DNA from 2 places in the Demequina sp. TMPB413 genome. Region 2 is predicted to be linked to the other one. Evidence: riboswitches for the same ligand, from Rfam matches in the RefSeq annotation. Region 2 holds a riboswitch; the other holds the start of a gene.
What was found. Region 2 has a riboswitch for thiamine pyrophosphate ahead of LGT36_RS13550 (thiamine ABC transporter substrate binding subunit). Riboswitches for the same ligand answer to the same signal wherever they lie in the genome.
Positions count from the first base shown of each region.

Region 1: linked by a shared signal. The riboswitch ahead of LGT36_RS01860 (thiamine-binding protein) and the one ahead of LGT36_RS13550 (thiamine ABC transporter substrate binding subunit) in region 2 are both predicted to bind thiamine pyrophosphate.

Region 1 covers NZ_CP096184.1:401,353-405,931, reverse strand. The annotation lists gene LGT36_RS01875 (hypothetical protein) at 1-687, shown strand, start outside; gene LGT36_RS01870 (mobile mystery protein A) at 799-1,257, shown strand; gene LGT36_RS01865 (mobile mystery protein B) at 1,260-1,865, shown strand; TPP riboswitch at 1,992-2,104, shown strand; gene LGT36_RS01860 (thiamine-binding protein) at 2,217-2,510, shown strand; gene LGT36_RS01855 (ABC transporter permease) at 2,507-3,292, shown strand; gene LGT36_RS01850 (ABC transporter substrate-binding protein) at 3,302-4,321, shown strand; gene LGT36_RS01845 (ABC transporter ATP-binding protein) at 4,351-4,579, shown strand, end outside.
Region 2 covers NZ_CP096184.1:2,795,843-2,800,421, forward strand. The annotation lists gene LGT36_RS13545 (iron ABC transporter permease) at 1-1,045, opposite strand, end outside; gene LGT36_RS13550 (thiamine ABC transporter substrate binding subunit) at 1,050-2,102, opposite strand; TPP riboswitch at 2,121-2,237, opposite strand; gene LGT36_RS13555 (glycosyltransferase family 2 protein) at 2,281-3,243, opposite strand; gene LGT36_RS13560 (DUF2304 domain-containing protein) at 3,282-3,692, opposite strand; gene LGT36_RS13565 (glycosyltransferase family 2 protein) at 3,689-4,429, opposite strand; gene LGT36_RS13570 (Gfo/Idh/MocA family protein) at 4,482-4,579, opposite strand, start outside.

The sequences.
Region 1 (4,579 bases), 530 kb from region 2:
ATCCTCGACCACCCCGACACCGTCCTCATCAACACCGCAGACAACACGATGGTGGAGGCGTACTACCGCACGAATATCGACGCGCTCGGGGTGTACGCCCGGCTGGGCGAGGATTTCGCGGTGCCAGATCCTGACCCATCGTGGCCTGCCGACAGCCTGATCCTCATTGATGCGCGCACCAAGGAAGTCCTGGAAATCACCGCTTTGGCGGACCTCGGCGCAGCCCCAGGGTCGCCAGAGATCGCGATGTCCGTGTTCGGCGAGCCGTACCCGCCAGGGTTCTACGCGCCGGAACTCGTGGACCTGGTGCCGGGAGGGCAGGGCGGCGCCTACATCTCTGAGACCGATACCACCTACATATTTGGCCTCCTTCGCCCGGACCCCGACACCGGCGACGCCGTCGAGGTGCCCGTTGCCTTCGCCAAGGGAGACATCCTGGTCTCGGCCGCCACTCACTGGCAGTGCGCGTGGATCGCCGAGTTTGTCGGGGCCTCCCAGGTGGACAACCCCGAGCGCGTCGCGACCGCCGCCGCCCAACTGCAGCGATTCCCTGACCTCGAGGTGATTCAGAAGTACAACCCACAAATGGGCGAAAGTGATCGGGACATCCTCATCCCTCGCATCGTCGGCGGGGACGTGGACTATGCCGAGAGGTGGCTCAACGGCACGTGCGGGATGGGTGAATAGGAGACGCGCCCGCAGGTTCTCGCACTCAACTGAAACCCATGCGTAGGCGTAGTGCGTCTTCTCGGAAACGTACACGTATGCACGATCCACCCATTGTGATAACTTAGAGGTATGCAAACACGACGCCTTGCCCGCCGGCAACTTGACCTGCGTAGCCGCCACATTCGCACGGCGCCCGTAGACGTGTTCGCGCGTCCGCAGTCCGGCTGGATCCGTGCCGTGCGCGACGCTCTTGGCATGTCGACTCGCGACATGGCTGCGCGACTCGGGGTAACCAGTATGGCCGTCAGCAAACTCGAGGCCAGCGAACGCGCTGGCACCATCGGGCTCGACACCTTGACCCGCGCCGCCGACGCTCTGGGCTGCGACGTCGTGTATGCCCTGGTGCCGAGGGTCCCGCTGGAACAGCAGGTTCACCGCCAGGCCGAGGTCGTCGCTCGCGCAGAACTGGGCCCCGTCGCCACCACCATGGCCCTCGAGGACCAATCCGTCGACGCGCAGGCCACGCAGAGCCTGGTCGAGGATCGGATCGCCCAACTCATCGACTCCCGCTCCTTGTGGCGTGTCTAGCCGTGAGCGAGCCCCTGCCCGACGGCGCGACACCGGTCAGCGACGAGGAGGCCGTGGGCCTCATCCCCACCTTCATCGCCACCCGCGCAGATCTCAACCTGGTGGAACAAGCTGGCATCGCCTCGGCCCGCATCTGGGCAACGCGCTCCCCTGCAGCCCGTACGGCTGATCGTCTCCTGACGGAACAGTTTGTGCGCCAACTGCATCGGCGGATGTACCGCAGCGTGTGGCGTTGGGCAGGGACCTATCGCGCGTCGGAGCGCAACATCGGCATGGATCCCGCCCGCATATCGGTTTCTGTACGTGATCTGGTCGAAAGCGCCCGCTTCTGGGTCGCGCCGGAGGCTACATGGATCACCCCGGAGATGGCGTGCGTTCGCGTGCATCACCAGTTGGTGGCGATCCACCCGTTTCCCAACGGCAATGGCCGCCATGCCCGCCTGTTGACCGACCTGTTGGCTCGGAGTCTCGGGGTCCCGGAGTTCACCTGGGGAGGCGCGAGTCTCGATGCTGCCGGGCCAGATCGCGCCGCCTATCTCGCCGCGCTGCGGCGCGCTGATCGAGACCCCGACGACCTGGCCGACCTCTTGAGGTTCGCACGGTCATAGCGGCGGAGCGACCTCGGTCGGCACTCGAGTCGTGTTTCCCCGAACGCAGCGTGCGGCACCCGACGGCGCCCTACGCACAATGACGCGCATGGCACATGGCCGGCGCCATCATGTGGTTATGATGCAAGGGCAAACGCGGGGAGCTCGGGGCAGCCGAGCTGAGAGTACGGCCACAGGCGCCGTAGACCCGAGAACTTGACCTGGGTAATGCCAGCGTAAGGACGTGTCTGAAGGCACGGGCGTCTGCAGAGTCGGGCCCTTTGGGGTCTTGCCCCGCGCATGCCCCCCGTGCCGACGATGGCTGACTTGTGCACCGTGCTGACTCCCCGGTCCTTTCGCCAAGGAGTCACCGTGATCGCCGAGATCCAAGTCCTGCCCCGCCCCACCGGCACCGCCACCGACCGCTACGCCCATGTGGACGCCGCCATCGCCGTCATCTCCGGGTCGGGCCTTTCCTACGAGGTGGGCGCCATGGGCACCACCATCGAGGGCGCGCCCGACGCCGTGTGGGCCCTGCTGCGTCAGGTGCACGACGCGACCCTCGCCGCGGGCGCGGAAGGTTGCCTTTCCGTCATCAAGGTCTCCGGCGGGGCGGACGACGCCGGCCCCAGCGTGCAGGACCTGGTGGGCAAACACCGCCGATGACCGGTCCCGCCAGACCGCGCGGCCACCGCTGGCGCGCGGCGCTCATCGGCGCCGCCACCGTGGCGGTGCTCATCGGAGCATGGGAGGCCTCGGTACACCTTGGCGAGCTGCCGGAGTTCGTGTTGCCCAGTCCCTCTCAGGTGGTTGCCACCGCGGTCGAGCAGTCATCGGTCCTGGGTCAGCACGTCGCCACCACGGCCACCGAGGCCGTGCTGGGCCTGGCCTTTGGCACGGCGCTGGGGTGGATGCTGGCCATCGTCACGTCGGCCGTCCCCAGCGTCGGCCACGCCACCCGCCCGGTGGTGCTGCTCAGCCAGACCATCCCCACCGTGGTGCTCGCGCCGCTCATGATCCTGTGGGCGGGCTTCGGGCTCACCTCCAAGGTGGTGCTGGTCGCGCTGACGGTGTTCTTCCCCGTGCTGGTGGCCGCGACGGCGGCCATCCGCGAGGTGGACGCCGAGCACGCCGACGTCGTGGCCGGCTTGGGCGGCGGGCGGAGGCATCAGCTATGGCTGGTGCGGTTGCCCGCCTCGGTGCCGGGCGCGCTCGCGGGCCTTCGCATCGCCGCCACCTACGCCGTGGGCGCAGCGGTGGTGTCCGAATACCTCGCAGGGGAATCCGGCATCGGCGTCTTCATCCAGCGCTCCCGCAAGGCCTACGCGGTGGACCAGATCTTTGTCGGCATCGTGCTCATCGCACTGCTCACCGCAGTGTTGGTGGTCGTGATCGCCCTGCTGCGGCGCCTCGCGATGCCGTGGCACACCCACCAGACCTCAACCTAGGAGAAACTCATGACTCACCCCATCCGTCTCGCCACCCTCACAACTGTGGTTGCCGTCTCTCTCGCGGCATGCTCAAGCGCCCAGGCCACCGACAACGCGTCCGACGCGCCTGACGACCTCACCCCCGTCACCGTCGTGCTCGACTGGACGCCCAACACCAACCACACCGGCCTCTACCTGGCGCTCGCCAACGGTTGGTACGAGGACGCGGGCTTGGACGTCACCGTGATCGAACCGGGAGAGACCTCGGGCCTTCAGCTGCTCGCCGCAGGCCAGGCCGACTTCGCATACTCCGTGGCAGAGGGACTGCTACCCGCCCGCGCGGCCGGCGCCGACGTCGTCTCCCTCGCGACCGTGATCGAACACAACACCTCGTCGCTCATCTCGCTCACGTCCGACGGGATCACGCGGCCGCGCGACCTGGAGGGAAAGCGCTACGGCTCGTACGGCTCCGCGCTTGAGGAGGCCATCATCTCCAGCCTGGTCGCGTGCGACGGTGGCGATCCCGCGCTGGTGGAACACACGCCGCTGGTGAGCGACGACTTCCGCATCGGGCTCACCCAAGACCAGTTCGACGTCGCCTGGGTGATGGACGCGTGGGACACCATTCGGCTGAGCGACGTGGACGCCATGGACGTCTCGACCATCGCCTTCCGCGACTGGTTCGACTGCATCCCGGACTGGTACACGCCGCTGATCGCGACGTCGGCCGACCAGATCGCCGAGCACCCCGAGACCGTGCGCGCGTTCGTCGAGGTCACGGCCCGCGGCTACGGCGCCGCAATGGAGGACCCCCAGGCAGCGGCCGATGCCTTGATGGCGGCCGCGCCAGAGCTAGACGAGGCACTGGTCACCGCGAGCGCGCAGTGGCTCGCGGACCAGTACGCCGACGCTCCGGAGACCTGGGGAGTGCAGGAACGGGCGACGTGGGAGCAGTTCTCGCAGTGGCTCACCGACGGCGGCATGCTCGACGGCGACCCTGGCGTGGGAGAAGCGTGGACCAACGAGTTCCTTCCCGCCCAGAAATGACGACGCCGGTCACGGGGAAGGCGACGGAGATGGCGAGGGCTGACGCCCGACCCACCTCCGGCGTCGGCGCCGTCTTGACGGTACGAGGCCTGACTGTCACGTTCCCTGCGCTACGGCGGGGTGGCGAGGCCGTGACGGTCCTCGACACCGTGGATCTGGAGGTCGGGGATGGTGAGTTTGTGGCCATCCTCGGCCCGTCAGGTTGCGGTAAGTCAACGCTGCTGCGAGCGCTCGGAGGGCTGCTTGACCAGCGCGCGC
Region 2 (4,579 bases):
CAAGCAGGGCGAGGGACGCCGCCGCGACTGCGATCCACAGCGAGGCGGCGACGGAGCCCGCGATGCTGCCCGCGGCCTCCGACAGTCCGAATAGGGTGCGGTACGCGTCGAGGGTTGGTCCGTGCTGTCCCCGCAGCGACCGCGCGACGAGTGTGCCGAGCGGGACCAGCGTGAGGACAAGGGCTGGGGCAAGGGCGAGCGCGATCGCGGCGGCATCGCTCCGCCCGGCACTCGGGCGCAGGGGAGCGGCCTGGGTCACCGCATAGCGACCGGGACGCGACAGCCAGCCCACCCCTGCGGCCACCGAGGCGATGAGGCAGGCCTGCACGATCGCGATGATCGCGGCGCCGCGCAGGTCAAGGAACGACGTGAGCTCGAGGTACGCGGCGGTCTCTAGCGTCCTGATGCGTGTGCCTCCCAGCACCAGCACGATGGCGAAGGACGTCGAGCAGAACAGGAAGGTGATGGCCGCCGCCCCGGCCACCGACCGGCGCACCGCAGGCCACACCACCCGGCGTGCGGCCGCGGCACGCGACGCGCCAAGGGTGCGCGCGGCCGCCACGAGCCGCTCGTCCATGCCCTCCAGCGCCGGCCCCACCGTGCGCAACACCACCGCGACGTTGAAGAACGCGAGGGCCGCGATGATCGCCGGCAGGCCGTGCCTGGCACCGAGCGCAGGCGCCAGGTCGCGCTGCAGCGTCAGGAACGCGAGGGCGACCACCATGGTGGGAAGCACAAAGGGGGCCGTGAGCGCCGCCGCGAGCAAGCGCGAGCCGCGCCAGCGTCGGCGATACAGCGCCCAGGCCGCAGGCAGGCCAATCGCGAGCGTCAGCGCGGTGCCAGCGCCAGCCAACCCCAGCGTCGTGCCCGCCGCCTGGAGGACGGCGCGCACCGAGACCGTGGCGTCTTGGCCCGCCAGGCTCGGCGCGAAGAAGGCTCTGCGCACAGTGGCGAAGAGCGGCCACGCGAAGAAGGCCCCCAGGAACACGACGGGGACCGCCGCGGCGGCTGCCGCGACGATCCCGCGCCGTGCGAAGAGGGGCATCGGACTACTGGCCGTCGATCACGATCTCGGTCCACTCGCGCAGCAGCTGATCGCGCTGGGCGTCGATCTGGGCGGGATCCATGACGATCGGGTTGTCTGATAGCGGCGCGTACTTCTCCCACGCAGCCGGGATGGTGGCGGTGGGCGACACGGGATAGACGTACATGTTGTCCGGCAGTGCCGACTGCACGGAGTCGCTCAGCATCCAGTCGACGACGGCCTTGGCGGCCTCGGGGTTCTGGGCACCGTCCAGGACGCCCGCGTACTCGACCTGGCGGAAGCACGTGTCGAGCAGCGCGGTGCTCGTGGGGTTGCCGTCGACCACCTCGGAGGGCGGGGACGACGCGTAACTCAGCACGATGGGGTAGTCGCCGCCGTAGTTGGGAACCGAGAAGTCGACAAAGTAGGTATCCGACCAGCCGGCCGTGACCTTCAGGCCGTTGTCGCGAAGGCCGCGCCAGTAGTCCTTCCAACCTTCGCCGTACGTCTCGTAGGTGGCGAGCAGCAACGCGAGGCCTGGGGACGACGTGGCGGGGTTGGAGACCGACACCATGTTGGCGTATTCGGGCTCGAGGAGGTCGTCGAACGTGGCGGGTGCTGGCGTCCCGTCGCCGAACGCCGCGAGGTCGATGTTGAAGCACACGTCCGAGTAGTCGATCGCGGTGAGTTGACCGGCGACCGAGTCGGTCGCGCTGGGGGAGACGTAGTCGGCGAGGGCCTCCGACGCCACGGCCCGCGAGGCGAACGTATTGTCGATGCCGACCACTGCGTCGCCGAGGGGCGCACCCGACGTGAGGGCGAGTTGGTTCACGAGCGTTCCCGCGTCGCCCACCGGCTCAAACGTGACGTCGATGCCGCTGGTCGCCTCGAAGTCGGCGATCACGTCTTCAGGGAGCGCGAAGCTGTCGTGGGTGAGGACCGTGACGGCGCCGGTGGCGGCAGGGGCTTCTGACTCGCTGGACGTGGGCGCCTGGGTGGGTTTGCTTTCACTGGCCGAGCAGGCGGCGAGCAGCAGTGCGCTCGCGACCGCCATGGACATGGTGGTTGAGGTCTTCATGGATCCTCCTTCATCAGGAGGGGACGAGTCTCGACTCCCTACGCCGGTGCGAGCCGGATCAGGTTCGAGGGTCTGCGGCGTGTCCGCACTCTCAGCGCCCTTGCCTTGCGGCGAGGCGCTCCCCTGTCGTGTGAAGCCATCGTAGCGCGACGGTCGGGAGGTCCTCGCGCCCCTTGGATTACATCGGCTGGACGAGGTCGCGCCACCTCTCGAGCGCGGGCCGATGCGTGAAGCGCGCGTAGTCGCCGCTACGATAGCGGCGCATGATCCCCGGTAGACGGGCGGGCCAGAACCACGGCATCGTCGCCCGCTGGGCTTCGAAGAGTGCTTTGTCCTCGACGAGTGCCAGGTCTGCGGCTGCGGCGTTGTGGGCTGCAAGGCGCTCGCGGAGCGACTCCGCCCTGGTGCGCAGTGTCTCGTAGCGATCGCGGCGATAGGTCATGGCCACGCGCACCTGGCCCCACAGCGTCTGGGGCGGGACGCCGATCTGGTTGCTGCCGTGTACGCGGTAGTCGATCAGTGGCTGCTTCTCCACCAGCAACGTGCCCAAGGACGCAGCTAAGAAAGCAAGCCACTCGTCGTGCACATAGTGCTCTGGGATTGGTAGGGCTGCGTCGAGGAGGTCGCGCGTGAGCATGGCTGTGGCGCCGGTAACGATGTTGCGGCGGACGAGGGGCTCGGCGCCTTTGCCGTCCATGACGGCGTCGAGTTCGTGCGACGCGACGCCATAGGAGGCGAACAAGTGCTCGCCGCTGAACGCGCCGGCGTCGTCGACAATGCGGGCGTCGGTGAAAATCATGGCGGGCCGCTTCGCCGTTTGCAGTTGCGGCACGAGCGTGGCCGTCTTGTCGGGACGCCACACGTCGTCATGGTCGCTCAAGGCGATCAATTCCCCCGTGCACGCCGCGAGCGTGCGTGAGAAGTTGGGTGCTACCCCTCCGGACGGCTCGGTGAAGGCGATCCGCACCACGTCTCCGCGGGGGTGCGCCGCCGCGATGGTCTCGATGCGCTCAAGCGTGCCATCGGTGGAGCCGTCGTCGCCAATGAGGACCTCATCAACAGGGAGGTCTTGGTCGAGAATGCTGCGCAGTTGGGTCTCGATGAAGCGACCGCTGTTATAGGTGCACAGGGCGACGGACACGCGAGGACGGGTAGCGTCGGGACCAGAATTCACGGGCGTCAGCGCTCGGCTCCCGAACCGCCGTCGTGCCTGGGCTCGCCGCGATCCGCGCAATCGGCCGTCTCGCCGCCAAGCTCCCCCACCCGCAACTCGAGCAACGCCACGGTCTCTGCGAGGTCGCGCGTCTTGGACTCGAGGCGGGTGAGTTCGGCGCTGTGTTGCAGACTCACCAAAAACAGAATGGTGATCGAGACAAAGAACACCAGGTTGACGGGCAGTTCGATGCCTGTCGCTCTCGCCGCCCACGTCAGAGACTCGGGGAACGCGCCTGCGAGGAGAGCCAGCGCGCCGGCGGCGAGCCACCAGATGGCGTGGCGCTCGCGCAACTTGCGCTGGCGGAGCAGGCTCACCACCACGAGAAGCACAAACAGCGCCGCCGCGATACTGAAGATGTAGGCCCTCACACTCATGCGGGCACCTCGCTCGTGCTCGGCGCCTTCGCCTTGGGCCGGGCGTACGCGAACATGAGGGCCAGGGTCGCCCTCGCCAGGTAGATCGCGGCCCGCACAGGGCTTTGCGAGGGCGCGCCTTCGCTGCGGTGGCGCATCGCGGTGGGAACTTGGGTGGCGGTCAGGCCCGCGCGGCAGGCGAGCACGAGTGACTCAATAGTGTCGCCCAAGTACTCCGCCGGGTACTCGCGAGAGAACAACTCGATCGCGCGCGGACCGGAGGCGCGGAAGCCCGACGTGGTGTCGGTCAGCTTCGAACGGGCCGTCCTGCTGATGACCCGTGCGAGCACCCAGCTGGCCCAGCGGCGCGGGCCGCGCATCACGTACGCGCCCTCGCCTGCAAAGCGGGCACCGATGACGATGTCGTAGTCATCGAGTCGTTCCAGCAGGGCCGCCACGGTGGCGGGGTCGTGTTGACCGTCGGCGTCGATTTGGACCACCGCGTGAAAGCCATGCTCGGCCGCATAGCGAAAGCCCACACGCATCGCGCCGCCTACGCCAAGGTTGAAGGGCAGCGTGGCGACGAGCGCTCCAGCGGCCCTCGCGACGTCGCTTGTGCCGTCGGTGGAGCCGTCGTCAACCACCAGCACGGTGATGCCGGGGAGGGTGGCACGCGTCTCGCTGACCACGCGCCCAACGGACTGGGATTCGTTGTACGCCGGCATCACGATGAGCGTCTGCCCGAGCGCAGTTCCCATGGTCGGAGCATAGCATCGGGGCCGTCGTGGCCCCGATGCTGGGACGCCCTCGTTAACGGTTGATCGTGGTGCCCGTGCGGGCGGATTCGAGCACTGCGTCCACCACCGCGACGGTCTCCAAACCTTCTCGCATGGTGACATACGTGGCGG